2 regions of the Nonomuraea sp. NPDC049129 genome follow, and region 2 is predicted to be linked to the other one. Evidence: riboswitches for the same ligand, from Rfam matches in the RefSeq annotation. Region 2 holds a riboswitch; the other holds the start of a gene.
What was found. A riboswitch is a leader RNA that binds a small molecule or an ion and turns the genes downstream of it on or off. The one in region 2 is predicted to bind cyclic di-AMP.
Positions count from the first base shown of each region.

Region 1: it holds a riboswitch for cyclic di-AMP, as region 2 does, so the genes downstream of both, AB0B64_RS10135 (C40 family peptidase) here and AB0B64_RS12900 (CHAP domain-containing protein) in region 2, are expected to answer to the same signal.

Region 1 covers NZ_JBEZDU010000003.1:153,292-157,886, reverse strand. Annotated here, with positions in the region: gene lysX (bifunctional lysylphosphatidylglycerol synthetase/lysine--tRNA ligase LysX) at 1-715, shown strand, start outside; gene AB0B64_RS10140 (LuxR C-terminal-related transcriptional regulator) at 1,293-1,505, shown strand; gene AB0B64_RS10135 (C40 family peptidase) at 1,569-2,612, opposite strand; cyclic di-AMP (ydaO/yuaA leader) riboswitch at 2,618-2,778, opposite strand; gene AB0B64_RS10130 (amino-acid N-acetyltransferase) at 3,067-3,624, shown strand; gene AB0B64_RS10125 (hypothetical protein) at 3,647-4,531, opposite strand; partial or broken gene AB0B64_RS10120 (RDD family protein) at 4,568-4,595, shown strand, end outside.
Region 2 covers NZ_JBEZDU010000004.1:8,003-12,597, forward strand. Annotated here, with positions in the region: gene AB0B64_RS12895 (four-helix bundle copper-binding protein) at 1-395, shown strand, start outside; gene AB0B64_RS12900 (CHAP domain-containing protein) at 618-1,289, opposite strand; cyclic di-AMP (ydaO/yuaA leader) riboswitch at 1,302-1,448, opposite strand; gene AB0B64_RS12905 (NlpC/P60 family protein) at 2,007-2,447, shown strand; cyclic di-AMP (ydaO/yuaA leader) riboswitch at 2,625-2,779, shown strand; gene AB0B64_RS12910 (CHAP domain-containing protein) at 2,794-3,525, shown strand; gene AB0B64_RS12915 (M56 family metallopeptidase) at 3,864-4,595, opposite strand, start outside.

The DNA.
Region 1 (4,595 bases), on a different contig from region 2:
GGACTCCACGCACAACCCCGAGTTCACCATGATCGAGGCGTACGGCACCTACCTCGACTACAACGACATGGCCGACCTGACCCAGCGGATGTACCAGAAGGCCGTCGTGGCCGCTCTGGGCACCTCTGTGGTCGTCCACGACGGCGTCGAGGTGGACCTGGGCATCCCCGAGTGGCCGCGCATCACCCTGTACGGGGCGGTGTCCGAGGCGCTCGGCGAGGAGATCACCACGGAGACCCCGCTGGAGCAGGTCCGGAAACTCGCCGACGGGCGTGAGATCCACTGGGACCCGAAGTGGGGCCAGGGCAAGCTCGTCCAGGAGATCTTCGAGGCCCTCGTCGAGCACACGCTCATCCAGCCGACGTTCGTCATGGACTACCCGCTGGAGACCTCCCCGCTGACCCGCCAGCACCGCGACAACCCGCTGCTGACCGAGAAGTGGGACCTCATCGGGTTCGGCACCGAGCTGGGCACCGCCTACTCCGAGCTCGTCGACCCGGTCGAGCAGCGCCGGCGCCTGGTGGAGCAGTCGCTGCTGGCCGCCGGGGGCGACCCGGAGGCCATGCAGCTGGACGAGGACTTCCTGCAGGCGCTGGAGTACGCCATGCCGCCCACGGGTGGCATGGGGGCCGGGATCGACCGGATGATCATGGCTTTCACCGGCAAGAGCATCCGGGAAACGATCTTGTTCCCGCTGGTCAAGCCGACCCACTGACCCGCCTGCCGCCGAAGAGTGTCGGCCCGGCTCCCACGCCGGGCCGTACCGGCCGCTGTCGGGTTGACAGCGGCCCGATCTCCTGCGGCGAGTAGGAGAACGCGGGCGGCGGCGTTCGCCAGTCCCTTAACGCGGGGAGCGGGCATCTCCCGGCCGCCTGCGCCGAGTGGCTTCTCCCTCTGGCGCATGAACCGTTCATGGTCTTTGGCGGGCGCTGCCGACCCGGCGGCGCGGGGGTACAAAAGACTGCCCTAAGCAGCCACATTTCCGATATTTCGCATATTGAATGCGAAGAATATTCGCGTTTTACGGATTCGGCGCTCAGCAGGTTCGCGGCGCTCTTGGGGAGCGGGCTGGAGCCGTTGTAAGGGCGCCTGTGATCCTTCATCGGGCCCCGAAGTGTGCCGACATATGGCGAGTACTTCACATACAGCCGATCATGTCAATGGCGATGGTCAGAGGGCGGTATCCGCTGGCTTGACGACCTTTCCAGAATGCGTTTACCGTCTGCGAGACGAGCTGCAGCTCTGCTCGGACATAGACGTCTCGAGTTCTGCTGTTGGGGGGAGGGCTCCCGATGTATGTGCTCACTGAGAGCGTCGAGCTTAGCCACGCGGATCTGGCGTTGCTGGCGGAGCTTGCCAAGGGGGTCACGGTTGATCGGGTTGGCAGACGACTGGATATCAGTGGACGCACGGTACGCCGGAGACTTCGGGGTATCTGCGACCGCATCGGCGTCGCCACCGCGATCGAGGCCGTGGCCTGGGCCGCCCGCCGCCAGCTCATCTGACCGTTCGACCGGCCCAGCCGCCCGGGCCCCAGCTGTCAGAGTGCTTGTCGTGGTGTCCGGAGGTCAGTCGGCGATGCGTACGGCGCCCGCGAACGGGCGGCGGGCGATGGACGCGATGCGTACGACGTCGCCGGTCTGCGGCGCGTGGACCATCATGCCGCCGCCGATGTAGATGCCGACGTGGTGCAGGTCACCATAGAAGAAGACCAGGTCGCCGGCGCGCAGCTCCTCCTTGGAGATGTGCCGTCCGGCCGTCCACTGGTCGCCGGTGTAGTGCGGCAGTGAGATGCCCACCCGCTGGTAGGCCGCCATCACGAGGCCGGAGCAGTCGTACGAGGTCGGCCCCTCGGCGCCCCAGACGTACGGCTTGAGCTGCTGCGTGAGCGCCCACCTGGCGGCCGTGGCGGCCTTGCCGGCGCCGATGACCGGCAGGTCGACCCGCGTGGCCCGGGTGCCGGGACGGCCCGCCTCGCCGATCGCCCGCTTGAAGAGACTGCTCTCGACCTTGGCGACGAGCTTGGTGATCTTGTCGCGTTTGGTGCCGAGGCCCTCGACGATCTTCTCGACCTCGTCGATGCGCGTCTTGGCGCTGGCCCTTGCCTGCTCGGCGGCCTGCCTGGCCGTGGTCACCTGGTTGACCTCGAAGCCCTGCTGCTGCTCCAGCGCGTAGGTGGTGGCCGCCCGGTCGAGGAAGCTCTCGGGGTCGTCGGAGGTGCCGAATGCCAGCGCCTGGCCGAAGCCGCCGTTGATGTAGGCGTTCTGGGCCAGCAGCGCGGCCTTGGCGCGCTTCGCGGCCAGATCGGCCTCACTGGTGGACAGCGTCTTCTTGGCCGCCTCAGCCGACTTCTTGGCTGTCTTGAGCTTCTCCCGCTGGCCGTTGAACTCCTCGCTCAGCGTCTCGATCTGGGTGTGGAGCTCCTCGGCCTGCTTGGACAGGTCCTTCAGCGAGGGCTTGGGATCGGCGACGGCGGAGCCGACGGGTACGGCGAAGAGGAGGGTGGCGATGGTCGCCGCGATGACACCCAACCGGGTGGGGATCTTCCGGAGCTCAGAAGGGCGGGCCTGAGCGCCCGCCGGCTTCGTCTCGCGATCGCGGGTCTGCTTCACCAACCAGCTCCTCTCATCGGCGCCTACCGGGTTAGCTGACGGGTTCGGGCCGGAGCAGCCCTACCGAACGACTCGCTCGGATTCACCCCATGGGTGGTGGCGTCGGGATGAGGTCGCCACCGGCGGGTCCCCGGCTCCCCTTACGGGGATTGGGCGCGTCTCCACGCTGGCTCGCGTGGGTGACATCGTCGCTGGACACTAGTGCACTCCGGGTTCGTGCTCAACCAGAACTGCCAAGTCTGTAGAGGTTTCACAACCGAAGGGTCACGAGGTGATCTCGTGCTTGCCGGTGCAGGACAAACTTTATGTCCTTTTTGCACCAAGTTCGTCAAGGCATGGAAGCCTGAGGGCCAAGGGATCCCTCATCGTGCTCGATCAACCACGAGATGTCATGAGATGGGAGAGACGTCAGAGTTACGGGGAGGCCGTAATCGGATCTGTACGCTGGAGACCCATGGAGCAGGTCGCCGAAGTGACAGTCCCGGACACGGAAGTCGTCGTCCGGCGTGCTCGCACGCCGGATGTCAGGACGATCCGTCTCCTGGTCGACACCTACGCGGGCGCCGGGCCCCGGCTTCTGGAGAAGGCCACCGTCACTCTGTACGAGGACGTGCAGGAGTTCTGGATCGCCGAGCGCGGCGGCCAAGTGGTCGGCTGTGGCGCGCTGCACGTGCTTTGGGAGGATCTCGCGGAGATTCGCACGGTGGCCGTTGATCCGGAGTTCCGAGGCTTCGGAATCGGGCACCGGATCGTCTCTTCCTTGATCAAAACGGCCCGGGAACTCGGCCTGCGCCGGGTTTTCTGTCTGACTTTTGAGGTGGATTTTTTCGCGAGGCATGGATTCCGCCCCGTACAGGGCACTCCGGTCTCACCCGAGGTCTATGCGGAGCTGCTGGCCTCGTACGACGAGGGTGTCGCCGAGTTCCTCGACCTCGAACACGTCAAGCCCAACACCCTGGGGAACACCCGCATGCTTCTCCACCTGACATCGGGTGACGCGGACCTTGACTAATGGGAAAGGTGATTGTTGATACCTATGTCGATACGTTGGGCAGCACAGGCATGTGTCCTGACACGTGCCACATGCGCACTCGAAGCGAGGTGACACGGTGAGCACCGGACAGCCGCCGTATCCACAGGACGAATCCGGCGAGAACTCTGCGCCTGGCGGATCTGAATACGGACATCACAACACGGGCCGTCCCTATGGCGAGCCCGACCCGGATGCGACGGTCGTTGGCTACCGGGCGGACGACGCCTACGGTCAGCAACCCAACTATGGGCAGCAGCAGCCGGGCTACGGCCAACAGCCGCAGTACGGTCAGCAGCAGCCGGGCTACGGCCAGCAGCCGCAGCAACCGCAGTACGGACAACAGCCGCAGTACGGTCAGCAGCCCGGCTACGGTCAGCAACCGGACTACGGCCAGCAGCCCGGCTACGGTCAGCAACCCGGATACGGTCAGCAGCAGGCTTCGGGTCAGCAACCCGAGTACGGCCAGCCCAACTACGGTCAGCAGCCGCAATCGCAACCCGGTTACGGTCAGCAACCGCAATCCCAGCCTGGATACGGCCAGCAGCCCGGTTACGGGCAGCAGCAGCCGTCCCAGCCGGGCTACGGGCAGCAGCAGCCGTCGCAACCCGGCTACGGCCAGCAGCAGTACGGCCAGCAGCCACCGTCGGGCCAGCAGCCCGGCTATGGCCAGCAGCCCAATTACGGCCAGCAGCCCGGTTACGGGCAGCAGCAGCCGTCCCAGCCGGGCTATGGCCAGCAGCAGCCGTCGCAACCCGGCTACGGCCAGCAGCAGTACGGCCAGCCGGACTACGGTCAGCAGCAGCAGTACGGCCAGCCCGGCTACGGTCAGCAGCCCCAGTACGGCCAGCAGCCCGGCTACGGGCAGCCGCAGCCGCACGGGGTCCAACCGCCCGGCGCCCCGGCCCCGCTCGCCGAGTGGTGGCAGCGGCTCGTGGCGAGGATCATCGACG
Region 2 (4,595 bases):
TCGGGGAGATGCTCTCCGCCTACCCCAAGGACCTTGGTGATGTCGACCAGGCGAAGCTTACGAAATGCATCGAAGAGTGTCTCCGGTGCGCTCAAACGTGTACGGCCTGCGCGGACGCCTGCCTGAGTGAGGACATGGTGGCCGAAATGGTCAAATGCATACGCAGCGATCTGGACTGCGCGGACATCTGCGAGACCACTGCGCGCGTGCTCTCGCGGCACACGGGCTATGACGCGAACATGACGCGTGTGGTCCTCGAAGCCTGCGTCCAGGCCTGCAAGGCGTGCGGCGACGAGTGCGGGCGGCACACCAAGCACGCCCACTGTGGCATCTGTGCACAGGCCTGCCGTGACTGCGAACGCGCTTGCCGGGACCTGCTTGGGGTTCTCGGCTAGGCCTCGGCACGACCGGAAGTCGATCTCTTAGGAAGACGTGCCCGGCATCACGGGGGCGAATGCCGAGTACGTCCGAACGGATGGCTGCGGTTGTCCCCTCCCGGGAGGACCAGCCAGCCGACTTTTCACTATATGACATAGTAGGATCGGCCGCTAAGGCTGATGCGCGGATAGCCGCATAGCAGCTCTCTTACGGCAATTGCCGAAGCGGCTTCCCTGATGTCAGGACTTGTACTGCGGATAGCCATAGCCGACGACGTCGGACTTGGGTCGCACCCGCTCCTCGACCTTCCCATTGCCGGTGTTGCCTTCGATCGCGGTGATGGTGCCGTCGCGGTTGTCCTTCTTCACCAGGCCCATGTGGTCGATGGAAGTAATGCTCTTGTCGCCGCCCCATGCGTAGTAAACGACGGCTCCGGGCTTGGCAAGGGTGCCCCAGCGTCCGTTGTTCTTGAACCACCGCGCCCATGTGACCGTATAGGCGTCCCATCCCATCGTCGGCCTAACGCCGGTCTGCTCACCGACCCAAGAGACGAACATGGCGCACCACGGAGCGTTGGCGTAGGCCTGAAGGCTTCCTCCGTCGCGGGCCAGAGTCTCCTGGGCCCTGGGGGAAGTCATGTACCAGCTGTGGAATCGGGTGCCGCCGCCGCTGGCGTTCTCCGTCGTCCCCACCTGCTGCTGGGCCAGCTTCAGCACGGCGTCCGCTGTGACCTGGCGCTGGGGCTGGGAGGAAGTCGCAGACCGCGAGACGCCAGTTTGGGTCTCGCTGGCGTGGTCGCTGGCGAAGGCGGGCGTACTGGTGATGAGCGCACTGGCCACGGCCGCTGCGGCGAGGGTGAGGCCGTGCTTACGGGCGGACCTGCCGTAGCTCGGCAAGAGGTGTTTGGACATGCGGGGAATTGCTCCTTGCTTCCATGCCGCCTACCGGGTTAGCTGACGGGTTCGGGCGTGGAAGTGCCCTACGGAGCCCCGTTGGGACGGGCGCACCGATTCACCCCAAGAAAGTGGATCCCCGGCTCCGCGAGAAAGCGGACTCGGCGGCCGCGGCTACGATCTGCACACAACGCCGGTGCAGACGAGACGCGGTCTCGGCATTACAGGCCACCATCGGAACGCTGCGGCCTTGGGCCTGTAAAGGTATGCAAGCCAAATGGCCAGCGCAAGCGAAACCTTTGGAAGCCGACCCGAAGGCCCTGTGTGGCCTAGGGTTCAGCCATTAATCCTTTACCTTTACCACGGCGTGGTGCCGTGCCTGAGCGGTGGGCCGCTGTGTCGCTGTTCGGGTTGTGCATAATGTCGCAGTGACTATGAACCGTAGTAGCGTGCTGCCCCGAGCGGTGTACCTAGTGGCCGGACTCGTGGTTGCAACGCTGGTAGCGGGGATGTTAGCCCTCGTCGACTACGAGCGACCGGCGAAGCCGCCCCGGCGTCTTCGGGCTGGACCCGGGAAGCCGGGCAAAGCCTCGCCGGCGCCTGAACCGCCCGTTGTGGCGGCCCTCGACCGTCTGCGGGAGCCACACCTGCTTGTGACCGCGAATCGTCCGCTGCCTGAACAAATGATCGAGCGGGTTCGAGTACGCAAAGGCGTGAGCTCCATGGAGATCGTCGATGCGGCGGCGATACCGCTCGGCGGTAGGAGGGTGGGAACGGTGGGGGTGGAACCATCGGCCTTCCGGGCCTACACGCCCAAGCCGACCGTGCGCGGCGGCGAAGAGCAAACTGGGCGCCCCGTATGTCTGGGGCGCCGAGGGATCTGACGCCTTCGACTGTTCCGGCCTGATCCAGTGGGCCTTTGGCAGGGCGGGCATTCGGCTGCCGCGGGTGACGCATCAGCAGTTCGCCAGTGGACCCCGGGTCCCGTTTTCCCAGATGCGATCGGGTGACCTGATCTTCTGGCGGCCGGACCCCACCAACCCGGGCTACATTTCCCATGCCGCGATCTACTGGGGCGACGGAAAGATGATCCAAGCCCGGCGGACGGGGGACGTCGTCAAACTGGTGCCCGCCCACACGCGCAATCTCGCAGGCGTGGTGAGGGTGATTGAGTGATCACGCGTTGACCCGCTGCGGTGCTTGCCTTGCGTATAACAACGTGTAGCGCACGGTATTGATCGGTCTGCGTTGGATAGATCTTTTATGCCAAAAATCTCATTTCGGTAACCAGCCACCCTTTCTACCTACTACAGTCCTTCGTACTTGCCGGTGACTTGCCTTCGCGGTGGAGGCGGCCGGCTGGTGCCGAGGCCCGCGCCGCGGGAACCGGGGAACCAGAGCCTGGAGCGATCCACGCATGGGGTGAATCCGCCACGGATGCGGCGGTAGGGCGTCATCTCCTGGCCCGAACCCGTCAGCTAACCCGGTAGGCCATAAGGAGAAAGGGTCAAACCCCGGACCTATGCCATCCATTGTGGACGGGCTGCTCGACGCTGCCCAGAAAAATCTCGGCTATCGCGAGAAAACCGACGGCTACAGCAAGTTCGGTAACTGGTACTACGCCAACGTGGACAACAGCGACCCCTACTTCAAGACCGCCCCATGGTGCGACATGTTCATTACCTGGGCCGCCAACCAGGCGGGCGTCGAGAAGTACGTGGGGGATTTCGCCTACACCGTCGACCACGCCAAGTGGTTCAAGGAGCAGGACGCCTGGAGTGACAAGCCGGAGCCCGGCGCCATCGTCTTTTACGACTGGAGCGGGTCACGCGATGTGGAGCGGATCGACCATGCGGGCATCGTCGAGAAGGTACAGGGAGACCAGATCTCCACGATCGAGGCCAACGTCGACAAGGTGTGGCTCAAGCGCAAGGACAGGGACCAGAGCAAGGTCGTCGGCTACGGCCTTCCCCGCAAGGTCAAGGAGAAGTTCGGGGAGGGTGAGACGTTCGTCCTGACGGGCGGCAACCCGCGGACGCCTCTGGTCCGGAAAGGGGTCGTGCAGGCGGCGGGGAAGGCGCAGGAGACCGATGTCGTCCTGCCGACGGCCTCCACGGAGAGCATCGCGGTGTCTGGGGTCGTGTTCGCGGGCGTGCTCTGCGTTGCCGTCGTGGTCAGGCAGGTGAGACGTCGAAGCTCTGCCAGAGGCAGGCAGCAGCGGTATGCCGGCCGTCACCGTTCGATCATGGCGTAGCGGTTCATGATCTGGCAGGGCGGAAGGCGACGGTGAAGTCCGGCCCGCCGTTCTTGGACCCATAGACCGTGCCGTCCTCGGTGGCGGCTACCAGTCGCTGCGGGTCGGGTGTCCGCCAGCGCAGCAACCTGCCGAAGCAACTGGGCTGCGCCATGTTGGAGGACGGCTTGGTGGAGGTCAACGAGTTCGGGCAGTGCTCGGTGAAGGGAGTCTTCGCGGCCGGCGACATGGCCAGGCGGGCGTCCATGCCGTTCCCCGGCTGGCCAGGTGATCATCGCCGCCGGTCAGGGCGTCACCGCGGCCGTCGTGATCGATCAGGAGTTGCTGTACGCCTGAGCTCAGAGCAGCGAGAGCGTGTGGCAATGATGCGCGATCAGCGCGCTCACCCCCGGAAACACCGCCAGAGCCGCCGGTCCTGCGAGGAACAAGGTGACGGCCACCGTGCCCACCAGCCGCTCGCGGCGGTGGAGCGGCGCGGCCGGATTGAGCATGCGGCGCACCCTGCTCAACGCGTTCTCGCCTGCAGCGCCCAGCGCGAACGCGGGCACCCGCCCGGTGGCCAGACCGACCAGAGCCGCGGCGAGGTGCAGGCGCGGATGCTGTCCCGCGGCCACATCGTCGGCCCGCAACTCCACCAGGCGGGCCACCTCCGCTTTGGCCGTTGCGAACAGCGGGAGAGCAGGAAATGCCTTGGCCAGGCCTTCAGCCAGGGCAAGGAGAAGATGGTGGCGTCCTCGGAGATGGGCTCGCTCGTGCGCCAGCACCGCGGCCACATGCTCGGGCGGCAGGGCGTGGAGCGCCGCCGTGGTGATCACGGCCTTGTTCGCCCTGCCGGGCAGGCAGTACGCGAGCGGCTTGTCGTACTCCAGGACCACCGCGTCCAACTCGCCGTCACGCCGGCCCAGCAGGCTCAGCATCTCCGAGTGCCGGGCACGCTCGCGCCGTGAGGTCAGCAGCACCCTGATCACGCAGAACACAGTCCGTGCGGTGATGAACCCGCTGACCAGGACGGCCAGCCGGAATCCGGCGGAGGCCACGTCGACGTCGGATCCGTGGCCGAGAAACTGCTT